2 regions of the Paenibacillus sp. FSL K6-1566 genome follow, and region 2 is predicted to be linked to the other one. Evidence: a T-box and tRNA genes for the amino acid it is inferred to sense, from the RefSeq annotation. Region 2 holds a T-box; the other holds one or more tRNA genes.
What was found. The T-box of region 2 lies ahead of ileS (isoleucine--tRNA ligase). A T-box ahead of a tRNA ligase gene usually reads a tRNA of that ligase, here a tRNA-Ile.
Positions count from the first base shown of each region.

Region 1: it encodes a tRNA-Ile, which carries the amino acid that the T-box ahead of ileS (isoleucine--tRNA ligase) is inferred to sense. The anticodon was not compared.

Region 1 is NZ_JBBOSR010000001.1:161,443-171,360, forward strand. It holds gene dnaX (DNA polymerase III subunit gamma/tau) at 1-1,403, shown strand, start outside; gene NST08_RS00720 (YbaB/EbfC family nucleoid-associated protein) at 1,446-1,757, shown strand; gene recR (recombination mediator RecR) at 1,783-2,382, shown strand; gene NST08_RS00730 (DUF2508 family protein) at 2,722-3,012, shown strand; gene NST08_RS00735 (pro-sigmaK processing inhibitor BofA family protein) at 3,062-3,328, shown strand; rRNA gene NST08_RS00740 (16S ribosomal RNA) at 3,694-5,247, shown strand; rRNA gene rrf (5S ribosomal RNA) at 5,383-5,499, shown strand; tRNA gene NST08_RS00750 (tRNA-Ile) at 5,509-5,585, shown strand; tRNA gene NST08_RS00755 (tRNA-Ala) at 5,612-5,687, shown strand; rRNA gene NST08_RS00760 (23S ribosomal RNA) at 5,878-8,924, shown strand; tRNA gene NST08_RS00765 (tRNA-Ser) at 9,114-9,205, shown strand; tRNA gene NST08_RS00770 (tRNA-Met) at 9,239-9,315, shown strand; tRNA gene NST08_RS00775 (tRNA-Val) at 9,325-9,400, shown strand; tRNA gene NST08_RS00780 (tRNA-Thr) at 9,427-9,502, shown strand; tRNA gene NST08_RS00785 (tRNA-Asp) at 9,513-9,589, shown strand; tRNA gene NST08_RS00790 (tRNA-Phe) at 9,681-9,753, shown strand; tRNA gene NST08_RS00795 (tRNA-Tyr) at 9,766-9,848, shown strand; tRNA gene NST08_RS00800 (tRNA-Lys) at 9,859-9,918, shown strand, end outside.
Region 2 is NZ_JBBOSR010000001.1:2,148,935-2,158,852, forward strand. It holds gene NST08_RS09155 (cell division protein SepF) at 1-258, shown strand, start outside; gene NST08_RS09160 (YggT family protein) at 267-542, shown strand; gene NST08_RS09165 (YlmH family RNA-binding protein) at 549-1,331, shown strand; gene NST08_RS09170 (DivIVA domain-containing protein) at 1,504-1,998, shown strand; T-box leader at 2,063-2,342, shown strand; gene ileS (isoleucine--tRNA ligase) at 2,408-5,497, shown strand; gene NST08_RS09180 (IS3 family transposase) at 5,843-6,703, opposite strand; gene NST08_RS09185 (transposase) at 6,715-7,011, opposite strand; gene NST08_RS09190 (DUF5665 domain-containing protein) at 8,092-8,433, shown strand; gene NST08_RS09195 (TraR/DksA C4-type zinc finger protein) at 8,524-9,264, opposite strand; gene lspA (signal peptidase II) at 9,486-9,918, shown strand, end outside.

The DNA of each region.
Region 1 (9,918 bases), 2.0 Mb from region 2:
AGAAGGTCAAATATGCACCAACTGAGGTGCGGCGCAAGGTTTATATTATCGACGAAGTACACATGCTGACAACAGAAGCGTTCAATGCGCTCTTGAAGACGCTCGAGGAGCCGCCGGCACATGTGATGTTTATACTGGCCACCACGGAGCCGCATCGGCTTCCTGCCACCATTATTTCGCGTTGTCAGCGGTTTGATTTCCGGAGAGTTTCGCTTGATGAGCAGACGGGTCGGCTGGAGCGGATCTGTACGGAAGAAGGGATTACGGCTGAGCCCGAGGCGCTCTCGTATATTGCCAGACTTTCCGACGGCGGGATGCGCGATGCGCTGAGCATCCTGGACCAGATCGCTTCCTTTACCGGCGGCACGGTATCCTATCAGCAGGTGCTGGACATGACGGGTGGCATCGCCTCCGAACAGTTCGGCCGATTGGCCGCAGCCCTGAAGCAGGGCGATGCGGGACTCGTGCTGCAGATCGTGGAGCAGTTCATGCAGGAAGGGAAGAGCGCTGACAAGTGCATGGAGAACCTTCTGTACTATTTCCGCGACCTGCTGATGATCAAGATGGTTCCGGATGCCGACAAGCTGACGGATCGTGTGCTGAATCCGGCGGAGTTTCAAGAGATGGCAGGCGCCTTTAGCCGTGAAGAGCTGTTTCAGATGATCGATACGCTGAACCGCTATCAGGGGGAGATGAAGTACGCTTCGCAGCCGCAGACGCTGTTTGAAGTCGCTCTGTTGAAGTTATCGGGCATCGCTCAATCGGCAGGAGCTTCGGCTCAGAGCTCCGCGCAAGCCGGCAGTGCTGCTGACGCGGGCGAGGTGGCCAAGCTGAAGCAGCAGGTTGCCGCGCTGGAGAAGAAGCTGGAGCGTGTCATGCAGAACGGAGTGCCTGCTGGTGCCGGACGTGAAGCTGCCAAGCCGGCAAGAACGCCAGCGCCGAAGGTAGCGTCCACCGCCAAAATACCGCAGCATATGGATCAGTATGTCGCTTCCCGAAGCAGTGAGGCCTTTACTGCCGTGCAGCGGCAGTGGCCGCAGATTTTGCAGAATGTTAAGGAAACGAAGGTTACGGTCCATGCTTGGCTGATGGATGGGGAGCCGGTCTCCGTATGGGAAGACAATGTGCTTGTCGGGTTTAAAAACAACATCCACCGCGAAACGACCGAGAAGCCGGCCAACAAGCAGGTGATCGAGAGTGTGCTGGAGTCTTGCCTCGGCAAGCCGTACAGGCTCGTTACGATGATGCTCCGGGACTGGAGTGAAGCGGTGGAGGGCGTAGGAAAGCCCCAGGCCGAAGAGCTGAAGCTGGAGCATGAAGAGGCCGGAGAGAACGGAGAAAAACCTTGGATTGATGAGGCGATCCAGCTTTTTGGTGAAGACCTCGTTGTCATAAAAGACTAGTACGCTTAATCGCGTGCACCCTATATGAAGGAGAGATGACTCATGAATAATATGAACCAAATGATGAAGCAGGTTAAGAAAATGCAGGAGCAAATGCTGAAGGCACAGGAAGAACTCGCCACGAAAAAGGTGGAAGGCACTTCCGGCGGCGGCGTTGTTACGGTAGAGGCTAACGGACATAAGCAAATTCTGTCCATTAACATCAAGCCGGAGGCCGTTGATCCTGATGATGTGGAAATGCTTCAGGACTTGGTATTGACCGCGGTGAACGATGCGCTTGCGAAAGCGGAAGAGCTGGCTAATGCAGACATGGGCAAATTCACAGGCGGCATGAAAATCCCGGGCTTGTTCTAATCTAACCTAGAAGGAGTAGTTACATTTGTACTATCCCGAACCGATCGCGAAGCTCATCGACGCCTTTACGCGACTGCCGGGTGTGGGGCCGAAGACGGCTGCCCGCCTGGCTTTTCACGTTTTGAATATGAAGGAAGACGATGTCATTGATTTTGCCAAAGCGCTGGTGAGCGTCAAGCGGAATTTGCATTACTGCTCGGTATGCTGCAACATTACGGATACGGATCCGTGCCGGGTATGCCAGGACAAGACGAGGGACGCATCCGTGATTTGCGTCGTGCAGGATGCGAAGGATCTAGTGGCTATGGAGCGCACGAAGGAGTTTGACGGTTACTATCATGTGCTGCATGGAGCGATATCGCCAATGGAGGGGATCGGGCCGGATGAAATCCGCTTGAAAGAACTTCTCACCCGGCTTAGCGATGAAAGGGTGAAGGAGCTGATTCTGGCAACGAACCCGAATATCGAGGGGGAAGCCACGGCGATGTATATATCGCGACTGGTTCGTCCTTTTGATATTAAAGTAACCCGGATCGCGCATGGGCTGCCTGTCGGCGGTGACTTGGAGTATGCGGATGAAGTGACGCTATCCAAGGCACTTGAGGGACGGCGCGAGTTGAATTGACCTCATACATTATTATTATGGCTGTCAGCCTGCAGGTTCATCCAAAATGTCATGGTGCCATTTAGCCTTAAATAGGCGGAAGCTGCAGAGCGTTAGTTACACATGCCAAATTAACGGGAGGGGTCCCTAAGGGGTCTCTCCCGTTGGATTGTTGCGATTTTAATACAGGCGGGTATCCGGTTTAAACCGGATGCTCGCTTTTTTTATGTAATTAGGCTGGTTACCGAAGATGGCTTGTTCAAGTGCTCGCAGGTTTATGTTCTAAGTTTGTCCTCCCCTTTATATGAATGTTACAGACGGTCTGATCAAGCTGTGACCAATAACGAAGGGGTGAGCCAGATGAGAGTATGGTGGAGACCAGCGAAGAAAGATGAACAGGAAGTATATATAACGGCTGAGGAGCAGGAGCGGATGTGGCATGTGTTTATGGACGTCCGCAAGTCCCAGATGGAATGGGAGCGGGCACATATGATGTTCCAGGAGGCGACAGGACAGGATCAGATTGATTACGCCATCTATATGCTGGAAGCGGCAGAACGGAAGTATCAGATGAATTTAAAACAGGCCAAGCAGTTGAATATTAACTCTGTATTTATGCAGAAGCTTGAACAGCAGCGGGGGAACGGGTAAATGTAGGCGCAACCCGAGGATCAATTAAGAGGAAAGGAGTTGGACTTAGATGAAGCTGATCGTTCTAGCTGTGCTGTGCATATCATTACTGCTGCTCGTTTATATCATCTTTCGGAGGAAGCTCGGTTTTGGTTGGATGACGGTATTCGGTGCGCATCTGGCCTTGTCTGCACTAGGGATCTACGTCGTGAATTTCTCAGGGATCTTTACGGAAGTCTATATACCGCTGAATCCGATGACCATTGGTACGGTTATGATATTGGGGCTGCCGGGAGTTGCTCTGCTGATCGGATTAAAATTAACGATATTTGGGTAGTTGACGCGACGCTCGAATCTATGATACATTAATGTTCGCCCGTTTGATTCGGGTTGCTAGCAGGGTGGATGGCAAGACAAAGATTGGTTATGAAATAATTCAAAAAAAGTCTTGACCAATAGCAAGCTAGTATGATATATTATAAAAGTCGCCGCTGAGATGCGGATGACCATAAGAAGCACTGATTGATCTTTGAAAACTGAACAACGAGTGAGTGAGGATTTTACTTGTAAAATCCATTGCGGCATTATTGGACAGGCTTCGGTTTGTCGGATGGTGAAGCATAAATGAGGATTGAACAAATTCTCGTCAGTTTTTCTAAATGAGCTTAATCGCTCTTTCAATCGATCATCCTCGGATGATCCTTATTGGAGAGTTTGATCCTGGCTCAGGACGAACGCTGGCGGCGTGCCTAATACATGCAAGTCGAGCGGAGTTGATGGGGTGCTTGCACTCCTGATGCTTAGCGGCGGACGGGTGAGTAACACGTAGGCAACCTGCCCTCAAGACTGGGATAACTACCGGAAACGGTAGCTAATACCGGATAATTAAATTCGCTGCATGGCGGATTTATGAAAGGCGGAGCAATCTGTCACTTGAGGATGGGCCTGCGGCGCATTAGCTAGTTGGTGAGGTAACGGCTCACCAAGGCGACGATGCGTAGCCGACCTGAGAGGGTGAACGGCCACACTGGGACTGAGACACGGCCCAGACTCCTACGGGAGGCAGCAGTAGGGAATCTTCCGCAATGGGCGAAAGCCTGACGGAGCAACGCCGCGTGAGTGATGAAGGTTTTCGGATCGTAAAGCTCTGTTGCCAGGGAAGAACGTCTCATAGAGTAACTGCTATGAGAGTGACGGTACCTGAGAAGAAAGCCCCGGCTAACTACGTGCCAGCAGCCGCGGTAATACGTAGGGGGCAAGCGTTGTCCGGAATTATTGGGCGTAAAGCGCGCGCAGGCGGTTCTTTAAGTCTGGTGTTTAAACCCGAGGCTCAACTTCGGGACGCACTGGAAACTGGGGAACTTGAGTGCAGAAGAGGAGAGTGGAATTCCACGTGTAGCGGTGAAATGCGTAGATATGTGGAGGAACACCAGTGGCGAAGGCGACTCTCTGGGCTGTAACTGACGCTGAGGCGCGAAAGCGTGGGGAGCGAACAGGATTAGATACCCTGGTAGTCCACGCCGTAAACGATGAATGCTAGGTGTTAGGGGTTTCGATACCCTTGGTGCCGAAGTTAACACATTAAGCATTCCGCCTGGGGAGTACGGTCGCAAGACTGAAACTCAAAGGAATTGACGGGGACCCGCACAAGCAGTGGAGTATGTGGTTTAATTCGAAGCAACGCGAAGAACCTTACCAAGTCTTGACATCCCTCTGAATCCTCTAGAGATAGAGGCGGCCTTCGGGACAGAGGAGACAGGTGGTGCATGGTTGTCGTCAGCTCGTGTCGTGAGATGTTGGGTTAAGTCCCGCAACGAGCGCAACCCTTGATCTTAGTTGCCAGCACTTTGGGTGGGCACTCTAAGGTGACTGCCGGTGACAAACCGGAGGAAGGTGGGGATGACGTCAAATCATCATGCCCCTTATGACTTGGGCTACACACGTACTACAATGGCTGGTACAACGGGAAGCGAAGCCGCGAGGCGGAGCCAATCCTAAAAAGCCAGTCTCAGTTCGGATTGCAGGCTGCAACTCGCCTGCATGAAGTCGGAATTGCTAGTAATCGCGGATCAGCATGCCGCGGTGAATACGTTCCCGGGTCTTGTACACACCGCCCGTCACACCACGAGAGTTTACAACACCCGAAGTCGGTGGGGTAACCCTTACGGGAGCCAGCCGCCGAAGGTGGGGTAGATGATTGGGGTGAAGTCGTAACAAGGTAGCCGTATCGGAAGGTGCGGCTGGATCACCTCCTTTCTATGGAGTACCTCGCTTCCGTAGCGAAGCGGTACAAATACGGTCAGCGTAAGCTGCCGGAATAGACTTTACGAAGTAAAGTCAACCAACTCACTCGTTGGTCAGTTTTGAGAGGTCAATCCTTTCATACATACGTTTGGTGATGATGGCGGAAGGGTTCCACGCGTTCCCATACCGAACACGACCGTTAAGCCTTCCAGCGCCGATGGTACTTGGACCGAAGGGTCCCGGGAGAGTAGGACGTTGCCAAGCGTATGATATGGGCCCTTAGCTCAGCTGGTTAGAGCGCACCCCTGATAAGGGTGAGGTCGGTGGTTCGAGTCCACTAGGGCCCACCATAACAACTTTATATACTTCCTAATATGGGGCTATAGCTCAGCTGGGAGAGCGCCTGCCTTGCACGCAGGAGGTCAGGGGTTCGATCCCCCTTGGCTCCACCATATTTATTCTTAACGCTTCCATAAATTGCAGGTTGTACTGTGATGGAGGTTGTGGTAAGATAATCTTCCGGTCGTTAAATGACCGAATGAATTTGATCCTTGAAAACTAGATAACGAAACGAATTTGCGTTTTAGAAATATCCTTTTAGCTGAACTTGTGTCAAAACAAGTTTCAATAAAAGTAGCATGAGGTTAAGCTACTAAGAGCACACGGAGGATGCCTAGGCGCTAGGAGCCGATGAAGGACGTGGCGAACAACGATACTGCCTCGGGGAGCTGTAAGCAAGCTTCGATCCGGGGATGTCCGAATGGGGAAACCCGGCTGGTGTAATAGCCAGTCACTTCTGCCTGAATACATAGGGCAGCTAGAGGCATACCCAGGGAACTGAAACATCTAAGTACCTGGAGGAAGAGAAAACAAGAGTGATTCCGTCAGTAGCGGCGAGCGAACGCGGAACAGCCTAAACCAGAGAGCTTGCTCTCTGGGGTTGTGGGACGTCTCACATGGAGTTACAAAGGTTTAGATTAGACGAACAGGTCTGGAAAGGCCGGCCATAGAAGGTAAAAGCCCTGTAATCGAAAATGTGAACCCTCCGAGACGGATCCCGAGTAGTGCGGGGCACGTGAAACCCCGTATGAATCCAGCAGGACCATCTGCTAAGGCTAAATACTCCCTAGCGACCGATAGTGAAGCAGTACCGTGAGGGAAAGGTGAAAAGCACCCCGGAAGGGGAGTGAAATAGAACCTGAAACCGTGTGCTTACAAGAAGTCAGAGCCCGATCGATGGGTGATGGCGTGCCTTTTGTAGAATGAACCGGCGAGTTACGTTCCCATGCAAGGTTAAGGCGAGAAGCCGTAGCCGCAGCGAAAGCGAGTCTGAATAGGGCGCTTTAGTATGTGGACGTAGACCCGAAACCGTGTGATCTACCCCTGTCCAGGGTGAAGGTGCGGTAACACGCACTGGAGGCCCGAACCCACGTACGTTGAAAAGTGCGGGGATGAGGTGGGGGTAGCGGAGAAATTCCAATCGAACTCGGAGATAGCTGGTTCTCCCCGAAATAGCTTTAGGGCTAGCCTCGGAAATTAGAGTCGTGGAGGTAGAGCACTGATTGGGTGCGGGGCCCGCAAGGGTTACCAAGCTCAGTCAAACTCCGAATGCCATAGACTTATATCCGGGAGTCAGACAGTGAGTGCTAAGATCCATTGTCAAAAGGGAAACAGCCCAGACCATCAGCTAAGGTCCCCAAGTGTGTGTTAAGTGGGAAAGGATGTGGAGTTGCACAGACAACCAGGATGTTGGCTTAGAAGCAGCCACCATTTAAAGAGTGCGTAATAGCTCACTGGTCGAGTGACTCTGCGCCGAAAATGTAACGGGGCTAAACACACCACCGAAGCTATGGCTTGAATCGACTTCACTGCTTCTTTGAGGTAGTGAGCCTGAGTTGAACATTTTTGTCAGACTTGAGATGAAATCAAGGATGACCAAATGCTCTCAGGGGTTAAACACACTTCGAAGGCGGAGTGAAGTCGATTCAGGGGTAGGGGAGCGTTGTATGTAGGTTGAAGGTGTACCGTAAGGAGCGCTGGACAGCATACAAGTGAGAATGCCGGTATGAGTAACGAAAAGATCAGTGAGAATCTGATCCGCCGAAAGCCCAAGGTTTCCTGAGGAAGGCTCGTCCGCTCAGGGTAAGTCGGGACCTAAGGCGAGGCCGAAAGGCGTAGTCGAAGGACAACAGGTTGAAATTCCTGTACCACCGTAAACCGTTATGAACGATGGGGTGACGCAGGAGGGTAGTGACGCGGACTGATGGATGTCCGTCCAAGCAGTGAGGCTGATGTGTAGGCAAATCCGCACATCGTTAAGGCTGGGCTGTGATGGGGAGTGAAAATTACAGTAGCGAAGGTCATGATCTCACACTGCCAAGAAAAGCCTCTAGTCAGGTGAAGGTGCCCGTACCGCAAACCGACACAGGTAGGCGAGAAGAGAATTCTAAGGCGCGCGGAAGAACTCTCGTTAAGGAACTCGGCAAAATGACCCCGTAACTTCGGGAGAAGGGGTGCCTCGGTAGGGTGAATAGCCCGAGGGGGCCGCAGTGAAAAGGCCCAAGCGACTGTTTAGCAAAAACACAGGTCTGTGCGAAGCCGCAAGGCGAAGTATACGGGCTGACGCCTGCCCGGTGCTGGAAGGTTAAGGGGAGCGGTTAGGGATTAGTCCCGAAGCTGTGAACCGAAGCCCCAGTAAACGGCGGCCGTAACTATAACGGTCCTAAGGTAGCGAAATTCCTTGTCAGGTAAATTCTGACCCGCACGAATGGCGTAACGACTTGGGCGCTGTCTCAACGAGAGATCCGGTGAAATTTTAATACCTGTGAAGATGCAGGTTACCCGCGACAAGACGGAAAGACCCCATGGAGCTTTACTGCAGCTTGATATTGGATTTGGGTACGATCTGTACAGGATAGGTGGGAGCCTAAGAAGCATGAGCGCCAGCTTGTGTGGAGGCGACGTTGGGATACCACCCTGATCGTATCTAGGTTCTAACCTGGTACCGTGATCCGGTACGGGGACAGTGTCAGGCGGGCAGTTTGACTGGGGCGGTCGCCTCCTAAAGAGTAACGGAGGCGCCCCAAGGTTCCCTCAGAATGGTTGGAAATCATTCGAAGAGTGCAAAGGCATAAGGGAGCTTGACTGCGAGACCTACAAGTCGAGCAGGGACGAAAGTCGGGCTTAGTGATCCGGTGGTACCGCATGGAAGGGCCATCGCTCAACGGATAAAAGCTACCCTGGGGATAACAGGCTTATCTCCCCCAAGAGTCCACATCGACGGGGAGGTTTGGCACCTCGATGTCGGCTCATCGCATCCTGGGGCTGAAGTAGGTCCCAAGGGTTGGGCTGTTCGCCCATTAAAGCGGTACGCGAGCTGGGTTCAGAACGTCGTGAGACAGTTCGGTCCCTATCTGTCGTGGGCGTAGGAAATTTGAGAGGAGCTGTCCTTAGTACGAGAGGACCGGGATGGACGTACCGCTGGTGCACCAGTTGTTCCGCCAGGAGCATGGCTGGGTAGCTACGTACGGACGGGATAAGCGCTGAAAGCATCTAAGCGTGAAGCCCCCCTCAAGATGAGATTTCCCAGTATGTAAGACCCCTTGAAGACGACGAGGTAGATAGGTTGGAGGTGGAAGTGCAGTAATGCATGGAGCTGACCAATACTAATCGGTCGAGGGCTTATCCTACAAGCTTTACGAAGTAAAGCTACTTCGTAAGCAAATGCTAAGTTTTCCAAAGGAAAACTCACTTCGGAAGCGTTACGCTTTGCATCGGAGGAGTACTTTGGGACAATGCTACGGATTCTAAACAACGCAAAGACGTTTCGTATCTAGTTTTCAGGGTTCAATCTCTGAAACTGCATAATAAGTTATGATGGAGAGATACCCAAGTGGCTATAAGGGGACCCTCTGCTAAGGGGTTAGACTGCGTAAGCGGTGCGAGGGTTCGAATCCCTCTCTCTCCGCCATTGATATAACTTGAATGCATAACAATTTGTTATGGCGGCGTAGCTCAGCTGGCTAGAGCGTACGGTTCATACCCGTGAGGTCGGGGGTTCGATCCCCTCCGCCGCTACCATACATATTCGGAGGCTTAGCTCAGCTGGGAGAGCATCTGCCTTACAAGCAGAGGGTCGGGGGTTCGATCCCCTCAGCCTCCACCATGAATATTTTGTGCGTCCTTATATGCGCCGGTGTAGCTCAATTGGTAGAGCAACTGACTTGTAATCAGTAGGTTGGGGGTTCAAGTCCTCTCGCCGGCACCATCTAAAATGCGGAACTGTGGTGTAGAGGCCTAACATGCCTGCCTGTCACGCAGGAGATCGCGGGTTCGAATCCCGTCAGTTCCGCCATTTTAATTACCAGCATAAAAGTGAATCGGTTTCCACAGATTAAAGTGGGAAGTGTTACACTCCGCATTTTATTTTTATGCCAATTACATATGGCTCGGTAGCTCAGTCGGTAGAGCAGAGGACTGAAAATCCTCGTGTCGGCGGTTCGATTCCGTCCCGAGCCACCTTTATATTTTGGAGGATTAGCGAAGTGGCCAAACGCAGCAGACTGTAAATCTGTTCTCGTACGAGTTCGGTGGTTCGAATCCATCATCCTCCATCAGTATTACGAGCCATTAGCTCAGTTGGTAGAGCACCTGACTTTTAATCAGGGTGTCGAAGGTTCGAGT
Region 2 (9,918 bases):
CCTCGTTCATATGATGAAGCACAGGAGATTGCAGACCATCTCCGATCCTTCCGGACCGTCGTCGTGAACCTGCAGCGCGTCCGCAACGATCAAGCGCTGCGCATCATTGATTTTCTTAGCGGGACGGTGTACGCGCTGGGCGGAGGCATATCGAAGGTAGGCGGCAATATTTTTCTGTGCACCCCGGATACGGTTGAAATCCAGGGCTCCATCTCGGAGATATTGGCAGACGAGCATGACTATACGAGAATGAGGTGACCTAGACTTTGTCAGTGGAAATTTTCCAAATTGTACGTACGCTGTTCCAAATCTATTTTTATATGATTTTGATCTATGTGTTAATGTCATGGCTTCCGAATGTGAGGGAGAGCTTTGTCGGGGAGCTCCTGGGCAAGCTCGTGGAGCCGTATCTGTCCCCGTTTCGCCGGTTTATTCCGCCGATCATGGGCATGATCGACATCTCCCCGATCATTGCATTATTCGTCCTGCAGCTAGCCGAGCGGGGAGTTTATGCTATTCTGGAATTCTTTCTTAGCAGGTGACGAACGATGAAACCGGGCATCTATGAGCATTTTCACCAAGACGAGCGCGAGTTCGTCGACCGGGCCTGGGAATGGGTCGCCAACGCAGGACAGTATCACGAGGTGAAGCTGACGGACTTTCTCGACCCTCGCCAACGCTTCATTCTGGAGACGCTTGTGAACCGGCACCCTGACGTCCATGCCGCTTTTGAGGGCGGCTATGCGGATGCCGAGCGGGTACGCGCAATCATTGCGCCCGATTACCGCGAGCTGGACGGCGAAGACTTCAAAATCAAGGTGCTCAGCATCACGTCGGGAGATCAGAAGCTCCTGGAGCTCGAGCACGGGGATTATATGGGCTCGATTCTCGGCCTCGGCATCAAGCGTTCGAAAATTGGAGATATTCATGTCATCGAAAGCGGATGCCATGCCGTCGTATCGGAGGAGATCGGCTCTTTCCTGAACTTGAACCTGAGCCAGGTGCACAGGGTGCATGTGATGACTGAGCTTCTGCCGATGGACAAGCTGCAGGCAGCCGAGACGAAGCTTGAAACGATGGACATTACGGTATCCTCGCTTAGACTCGACGGCATTGCCAGCGATGCACACCGGATCAGCCGGACGAAGATCGTCGTTCCGATCAAAGCCGGACGGTGCCGGGTGAACTGGAAGGTAGAAGAGGATCCGTCAACCAATTTAAAAGAAGGCGATGTCGTCTCCATACAGGGAATGGGCAGATTTGCCGTACTGGAGATCGGCGGCCTGACGAAGAAAGGGCGGTACCGTGTCAAGGTTGGTAAATATGTCTGACCTTTGAAGGAATTGCCGTTTTTTTGTCGAAATCATTTAGGACGTACATTCAAAATGCGGAATGAATTGCCGATAAATCAGAATGACCGCTATTGTCCTCATGGACGGGTGGTCTGGCTTATACAGCGGATAAACCGTCTTGTGAGGCCCATATATTTAGGAGGTGCACACCATGCCATTGACACCGCTTGATATACATAACAAAGAATTTGCCCGTCGAATTCGCGGTTATGATGAGGACGAGGTCAACGAGTTTTTGGACCAGGTCATTAAAGATTACGAGAGCGTCATTCGGGAGAATAAAGAGCTCGGAAATCAGCTGATGGCGATGCAGGAGAAGCTGGATCATTTCGCCAACATCGAAGAAACCTTGTCCAAGACAATCATCGTAGCCCAAGAGGCTGCCGATGAGGTAAAGAATAATGCGAAGAAGGAAGCGCAGCTTATCGTGAAGGAAGCGGAGAAGAACGCGGACCGGATCATTAACGAGGCGCTCGGAAAATCCCGTAAAATTGCGTTGGAAGTAGAAGAGCTCAAGAAGCAGGCGTCGATCTACCGCACCCGGTTCCGTTCTCTTGTGGAGGCTCAGCTGGAGCTGCTGAAGCAGGACGGATGGGAGACCTTAGAAAGCCGCGAACCGAGCCTGGAGCCTAAAGAGGTGTACTAGGCGGGGCGGCCTTGACTTTTCCCCTGAAGTCGTCTATAACTAATATCATATTCTTGATTATGATGAAAATTTGTTGATGGGAACAGTAGGCAGAGGAATTGTCCTTCAGAGAGCCGGCATTTGCTGAGAGTCGGCGGTCAGTCCTGGGCTGAAGATCATCCCGGAGAAGCGAAGCTGAAGCGTGATCGTAACGTGCGTAAGCTGAGCCGTCCGCCGAACGTTATATCGGACCGTGCCGGTAGTTATAGGCATGGACATTGAGGTGTCGCCCGGGACAGTCGTTCACGGCTGGGTTTGCGGGCGGAATTAGGGTGGTAGCGCGAGAACAGGTTCTCGTCCCTTTCGGGATGAGGGCCTTTTTTTATTCCCTTGAGGAACTTTACTCACATTAGTGAAAGGAAGATCTGCAATGAACAGAGTAGACGTGAAAGAGAAGGCGCGGGCCAGAGAGCTTCGCATCCTCGACAAATGGAATAAGGAGAACACGTTCAAGAAGTCGATCGAGCGCCGGGCGGGCAAGCCGAACTATGTTTTCTATGAAGGGCCGCCGACAGCTAACGGTGCACCGCATATCGGCCATGTGTTAGGCCGGGTAATCAAGGATTTCGTAGGCCGATACCAAACGATGAAGGGCTTCCATGTTGTCCGCAAAGCGGGCTGGGATACGCACGGGCTTCCGGTTGAATTGGGCGTTGAGAAGCAGCTTGGCATTTCCGGCAAGCAGGAGATCGAGAATTACGGCGTAGAGGCGTTCATCAAGAAATGTAAAGCCAGCGTGTTCGAATATGAGCATAAGTGGCGCGAGCTGACTGAAGCGATTGCCTACTGGACCGATCTGGACCACCCTTACATTACGCTGGAGAACAACTATATCGAGAGCGTATGGAATATTTTGGCGACGATTCATGACAAGGGGCTGCTGTACCGCGGCCACCGCGTGAGCCCGTACTGCCCTTGCTGCCAGACGACGCTGAGCTCCCACGAAGTGGCCCAGGGCTATGAAGATGTGAAGGATTTGAGTGCAACGGCGAAGTTCAAGCTGCATGACAGCGGTGAGTACATCCTTGCATGGACGACGACGCCATGGACCCTGCCATCCCACGTCGCGCTTGCGGTGAACCCGAATATGGAATATGCACGTGTCCAGCAGGAGGACGGCATCTACATCGTGGCGAAAAACCTGGTGGAAGACGTCATGAAGGGCGAGTACACCGTCCTGTCTACGCTCCAAGGCTCCGAGCTGGTCGGCCAATCTTATACACCTCCTTTCACCTATGTGAAGGCCGAAAAGGCGAATATCGTTGTCGGAGCATCGTTTGTTACGGATGCAAGCGGTACGGGGATCGTGCACATGGCTCCGGCCCACGGGGAAGACGACTACCGCGTATGCCGTGAGAACGGCATCAGCTTCGTAAGCGTCGTAAACGGTCAGGGACGGTATACGGACGAGGTCACGGATTTTGCCGGACGCTTCGTGAAGGATTGCGATCTGGACATCGTGAAGACCCTTTCGGAGAAGGGGCTGCTGTACAGCAAAGAGAAGTACGAGCACAGCTATCCGTTCTGCTGGCGCTGCAAATCGCCGCTGCTCTACTATGCAATGGAAAGCTGGTTTATCGAAACGACCGCGGTCAAGGATCAGCTCATCGCGAACAACAACGAGGTGACCTGGTATCCTGGCCATGTGCGCGAAGGCCGCTTTGGCAAGTTCCTTGAGGATCTGGTGGATTGGAATATCAGCCGGAACCGGTATTGGGGAACGCCGCTGAACGTGTGGGTGTGCGGAACATGCGACGGACAATTTGCGCCGCACAGCATCGCGGAGCTTCGTGCCCAAGCGGTAGGCGAGGTCTCCGAGGATCTGGAGCTGCATAAGCCGTACGTGGATGAAGTCAAGGTGAAATGCCCGCATTGCGACGGCGGCGTCATGGAACGGACCTCCGAAGTGATCGACGTCTGGTTTGACAGTGGATCGATGCCGTTCGCGCAGTACCATTATCCGTTCGAGGATAATGAGAAATTCGCGCAGCAGTTCCCTGCCGATATGATCTGCGAAGGGATTGACCAGACACGGGGCTGGTTCTACAGCTTGCTCGCGGTATCGACGCTGTTTACGGGCAAGGCGCCATATAAGGCGGTTATGGCTACGGGGCATATCCTGGACGAGAACGGGCAAAAAATGTCCAAATCCAAAGGAAACGTCATCGATCCTTGGGAAATCATCGAGGAATACGGCACCGACGCGTTCCGCTGGGCACTGCTTGCCGACAGTGCGCCATGGAACAGCAAACGCTTCTCCAAGGGCATCGTAGGGGAAGCCAAGTCGAAGGTCATCGATACCCTTGTGAACACCCATGCCTTCCTGACGTTGTATGCCGGAATCGATGGCTACAATCCGGCGGAGCATCCATTCAAGGGCTCGGACAACAAGCTCGACCGCTGGATTCTGTCCCGCCTGAACAGCTTGATTCAAGTCGTGGACAAAGGGCTGTCGGTGAACGACTTCTTGAATGCGGCGAAAGCGATCGAAGCGTTTGTCGATGAGCTGAGCAACTGGTATATCCGTCGTTCGCGGGACCGCTTCTGGGGCAGCGGCCTCGGTGAAGATAAGCTGGCCGCCTACGGAACGCTGACCCATGTGCTGCTGACGGTTGCCAAACTGATGGCTCCGTTTACGCCGATGCTGTCAGAGGATATTTTCGTAAACCTTGGCGGCGGAGAGAGTGTGCATTTGGCCGACTTCCCTGAAGCGGACGAAGCGTTGATCGACAAGTCGCTCGAGCAGGACATGGAGACGGCAAGACAGATCGTCGAGCTTGCCCGCAATGTCCGCAACGAGACCGGCATTAAGACACGTCAACCGCTCTCCGAGCTGATTATCTCGATGGATCGCCAATTTGATCTTGCCGGGTATGAGGCGATCATCAGGGACGAAATCAATGTGAAGTCAATCATCGTGGAAACGAGCGACAGCGGCTTTGTTGATTTTACCTTGAAGATGAACCTGAAGGTGGCGGGCAAAAAGTACGGTAAAAATGTCGGCTTCCTGCAAGGCTTCCTGAAGGGCATGAGCAGCGATGAAACGCGTGCGGTCGTTCAGAACGGCGGCGTGAACGTCACTTCGCCGGATGGGGAAGAGCTGCAGATTACGTCGGAAGAGCTGCTGATCGAGAAAAAAGCGAAGGAAGGCTTCGCTTCCGCGTCCGGCTATGGATTGACGGTAGCCCTCAACACCGACATTACGCCTGAGCTTGAGCAGGAAGGCTGGGTGCGCGAGGTCGTGCGGGCCGTGCAAGACACCCGGAAGAAGCTGGACCTCGCGATCGAGAAGCGTGTCAATCTGACGCTGGATACGGATGAGGAACTGAAGGCGGCGATTACGGCATTCGAACAAGTGCTGCGCGAGAATGTGCTCGTCAATGAGCTGCATTTCGGCAAAGCGGGCGATATGGAACGGGTTGAGCTCGGTGGAAAGACAATCGGGATTTCCATTGCTTAAATCCGGTATGAAGGCGAAAGTCCTGATGATTGCGAGATTCCGGATGATTACGAAATTCGGGATGATTGCTTAAATTCGGATCAATAAGACAGGGCAGTATCGCCAAGAGCTTATAATCCTGAACGCGAATCTTTATAAGAACGACAAGACCATGGAGCGGCAAAGCGGCCTCCATGGTCTTTTTTATATTGGAGCCTAAAAGAACTTGTATTGGCTGAACTGGGCAAATGTGAGCGATTGTTCGCACCAGAAGTACCTAAAAGGGACTTGCTCGGTCCAGGGAGGGCGGTTTCCGCACCAGAAGTACCTAAATGCTCTTCTGTCAAGAAAGTAGACACCTCTAAGCTAAGCTATGCACTCGTAATAGCACTGCTCAAAACGCACCGGGGACATATACCCAATCGTACTGTTAGAACGTTTTCGGTTGTAAAAAAATTCAAGGTACCGGTACAGCTTCTGCCCGGCTTCCTCTTTTGTTTTAAACTTAGGTTTGCTGTAAATGAATTCTCGCTTTAGGATACTGTGAAACGCTTCAATACAGGCGTTGTCGTAGCAGTTTCCTTTGCGGCTCATACTGGGCTTCATGTTAAATTGCTTCAACTGTTCACGGTACTCTTTAGCGGCATATTGCGAACCGCGGTCGGAATGGTGAATCAATCCCTTCGGAGGCTTCTTAGCAGCATACGCCATCTTTAGGACATCGAGGGTAAGGTCTGTGGTCATCCGATCGCTTAGCTTCCAACCGACGATTTGTTTGGTGTACAGATCCAGGATGCTCGCAAGGTAGAGTTTCCCTTGGCGGCAGGGGATGTACGTGATGTCAGCGACCCACTTTTCGTTGGGCTTTGTGGCTTTGAAATTTTGTTCCAACACGTTAGGGGCAATCGGGAGATCATGCTTGGAATCGGTCGTAACCACTCGGAACTTACGGGCCATGCATGAACGAAGGCCATGTTCGCGCATAATGAGGCCCACCGTACGTTCCGATACCGTCCATCCTTCCTTCACCAGCTCGTTTCGTATTCGGGGACTGCCGTAGGTTTCATCGGAGTCATAGAAGTGCCATTTCACACGTTCAGCCAGCGTTGCCTTACGTTTTTCCCGTTCAGAAGCTTCAGAGGTACGCCATTTGTAATAACCGCTCCGAGACACGTGAAAGAGAACGCACATCTTCTCCAATCGAAACTCGGAGCGATGATCTTCGATAAACTGGAACCTTAGTTCTTTTCTTTGCTGAAGATGTGCATGGCCTTTTTTAGGATCGCAATTTCTTCTCTCAAATCATCAATTTCGCGTTTCTGATCTTCGATAAGTTGGGTTTGCTGACGTAAGGTTTCCCCATGATTGACAGGCTCGTGCTCGAATGTTCGATACTTTTTGACCCAGTTGCGTAATGTGCCTGGATTAATGTTCAACTCATCGGCGATCTGCTCCAGCGTCTTCGACTGTTCTTGCACGTACTTTACGGTTTCACGCTTAAATGTCTCGTTGTAATGTTGTCTATTGCCACTCATTTTTTTTGACACCCTCTCGTCTGCTTTGTTTCATTATCGTTTTATCACTAAGGGGTGTCCACTTTTTATTCTAGCTGCAAAAAGGGACTTGTTCCGGTCAGAGAGGGCGGTTTCCGAACCAGAAGTACCTAAAAGGGACTTGTTCCTGTCAGAGAGGGCGGTTTCCGCACCAGAAGTACCTAAAAGGGACTTGTTCCGGTCAGAGAGGGCGGTTTCCGCACCAGAAGTACCTAAAAGGGACTTGTTCCGGTCAGAGAGGGCGGTTTCCGTACCAGAAGTACCTAAAAGGGACTTGTTCCGGTCAGAGAGGGCGGTTTCCGCACCAGAAGTACCTAAAAGGGACTTGCTCCGGTCAGAGAGGGCGGTTTCCGCACCAGAAGTACCTAAAAGGGACTTGTACCGGTCAGAGAGGGCGGTTTCCGCACCAGAAGTACCTAAAAGGGACTTGTTCCGGTCAGAGAGGGCAGTTTTCGCACCAGAAGTACCTAAAAGGGACTTGCTCGGTCCAGAGAGGGCAGTTTTCGCACCAGAAGTACCTAAAAGGGACTTGCTCGGTCCAAAGAGGGCGGTTTTCGCACCAGAAGTACCTAAAAGGGACTTGTTCCGGTCAGAGAGGGCGGTTTCCGCACCAGAAGTACCTAAAAGGGACTTGTTCCGGTCAGAGAGGGCGGTTTCCGCACCGGAAGTACCTAAAAGGGACTTGTTCCGGTCAGAGAGGGCGGTTTGCGCACCAGAAGTACCTAAAAGGGACTTGCTCGGTCCAGAGAGGGCGGTTTTCGCACCAGACGTACCTAAAAGGGACTTGTTTGGTCTAAAGAGGGCAGTTTTTGCACCAGAAGCCTAAAAGGGACTTGCTCGAACAACGAAGGCGGTTTTCCCCTCCAGAAGTAACCTCTTGTTTTGGTTCGCTGCCGGCAATCTTTGAAGAATGATACGGTTGCAGCGGACGTATACTATCCATGTATTTTTTGTGGGATGCGACGAATACGACGAGCATGTTATGCACTATTTTGGGAACAAGGGAAACGACTAAGCCCGCAATAGCCGAGGCTGTCCAGTGTATAAGGAGGTAGCGGTGTCATGGCGGAACGCAAGGATACGAAGGATCCAGCGGAGCATGCGGAAATGAACGAGGAGGAGCGCTTGAACGCCATCCACCGGATGCTTACGGATATCGCACAGCAACTTGAAAAGTCGAGGATCGCGGATTATACGCAGCTTCTGAATCGGCCATGGCGGCTGATCGGAACCAACTTGCTGGCGGGGACGGCACGCGGGGTGGGAATTGCGCTTGGGTTTACATTTTTCGCCGCTACGATCATTTATGTGCTTCAAGCCCTTGGCGCGCTAAATCTCCCGATTATCGGGGACTATATAGCGGATATTGTGCGCATTGTGCAGCGGCAGCTGGAGCTTCGGTAAGGCGGCCGGGCATTAGGAGGCTTGGGCGTATGTACAGACCGGCAGCCAGAGGTATTCCGTAAGCTTGCTGCCGGTCCCGCTCACGAGCAATTAGATAAGCGAATCGTCGTCGGACTCCGCATGAGGATCCAGCAGGTAGCTTCCTTCGCCCCGATTCAGGTAGTCGATGTACTGCGGACTGCGGACGATGAACACTTCCGACCCGTCGATGTTGGTGGCCACAAAGTTTTCATACACTTCAACAAAACCGCCCAAATCATCCTCATGCTCAATATCCATTTCGTTATAACTGTCAATATTATTCCCTTCCGCTAAAGCCGGCGAGTTTGAGTTCCCCCAGCTCTCAACAATCTGCCAGGCGTCCTCGCCGTCGAAGGCCGCATACTCATGCTCGTCCATGCTGGACTTGCCGAAGGCGGGAGCCAGCACCTCTTCTTCAACCGGGCGGTCTCTGGAAATTTCCGTTTTCGGTGTATGCTCAACGCAATATTTGGTATCGGGAAGCACTTCAAGCCGTTCATACGGAATCGGCTGACCGCAGGTCTCGCAAGTACCGTATCGCCCGTGATGGATGGCTTCTAGCGCGAAAATGACGCGCTGCAGCTCAAGATCCACCCTGTCCTGAAGCGCAAGGTCCTTCCCCCTTTCGTAGACCTCGGTGCCCAAGTCTCCGGGATGGTTGTCGATATGGGATAACTCGCCCGTATTATCCCGCTCCGATTCGCCGAGCCCATGCTGGTCGTTGTGTACCATCCGTGATTCGAGCTCAGCCTTCCGTTCCATCAGTTTCTGCTGCAGGGTCCTTAGTTGTTCCTGAGTAAGATGCGACATGTTAGGCTCCTCTCCGGTCCGAAGTTGACCTTCTTGTTCTTACCTATATAGTGCGCTGTGTGGGTTCGTTTTACTGACGGAAAATGTTCACCCCATTGGAGAGGAATGGACGTTGTCCGAGCCCCTGTGCTACAATAAGACGAGTTACTGTCCGGTCCTGCGGGGAGCTTGTTGACTCGGGGACGAACCGGCAGATGTAAAGATCGGAGTGACATAAACGAGTGGTATATTATTTGATTGCATTGGTAATGTTTCTTATCGATCAGGGCACTAAATATCTGATCGCCTCGAGGCTGGAAATGTATGAGCAGATCCCGGTTATCGGCAATTTCTTCTTGATTACATCCAGCCGGAACCGTGGAGCCGCATTCGGTATTCTACAGGACCAGCTGTGGTTTTTTATCGTCGTAACGATAGCTGTCGTGGCCGGTATTGTATGGTATCTGCGCAAAATGACGAAGGAAGGCCGCAAATTGCTGCCGACAGCGCTTGCGCTTGTGCTCGGCGGTGCCTTGGGGAATTTTATCGACCGTCTGCTGATGGGCGAGGTTGTCGATTTTCTGCAATTCAATTTCGGCAGCTACACCTTCCCGATATTCAACATTGCCGATTCCTGTATCGTGATTGGCGTTGGCCTGATTATTCTGGATACCA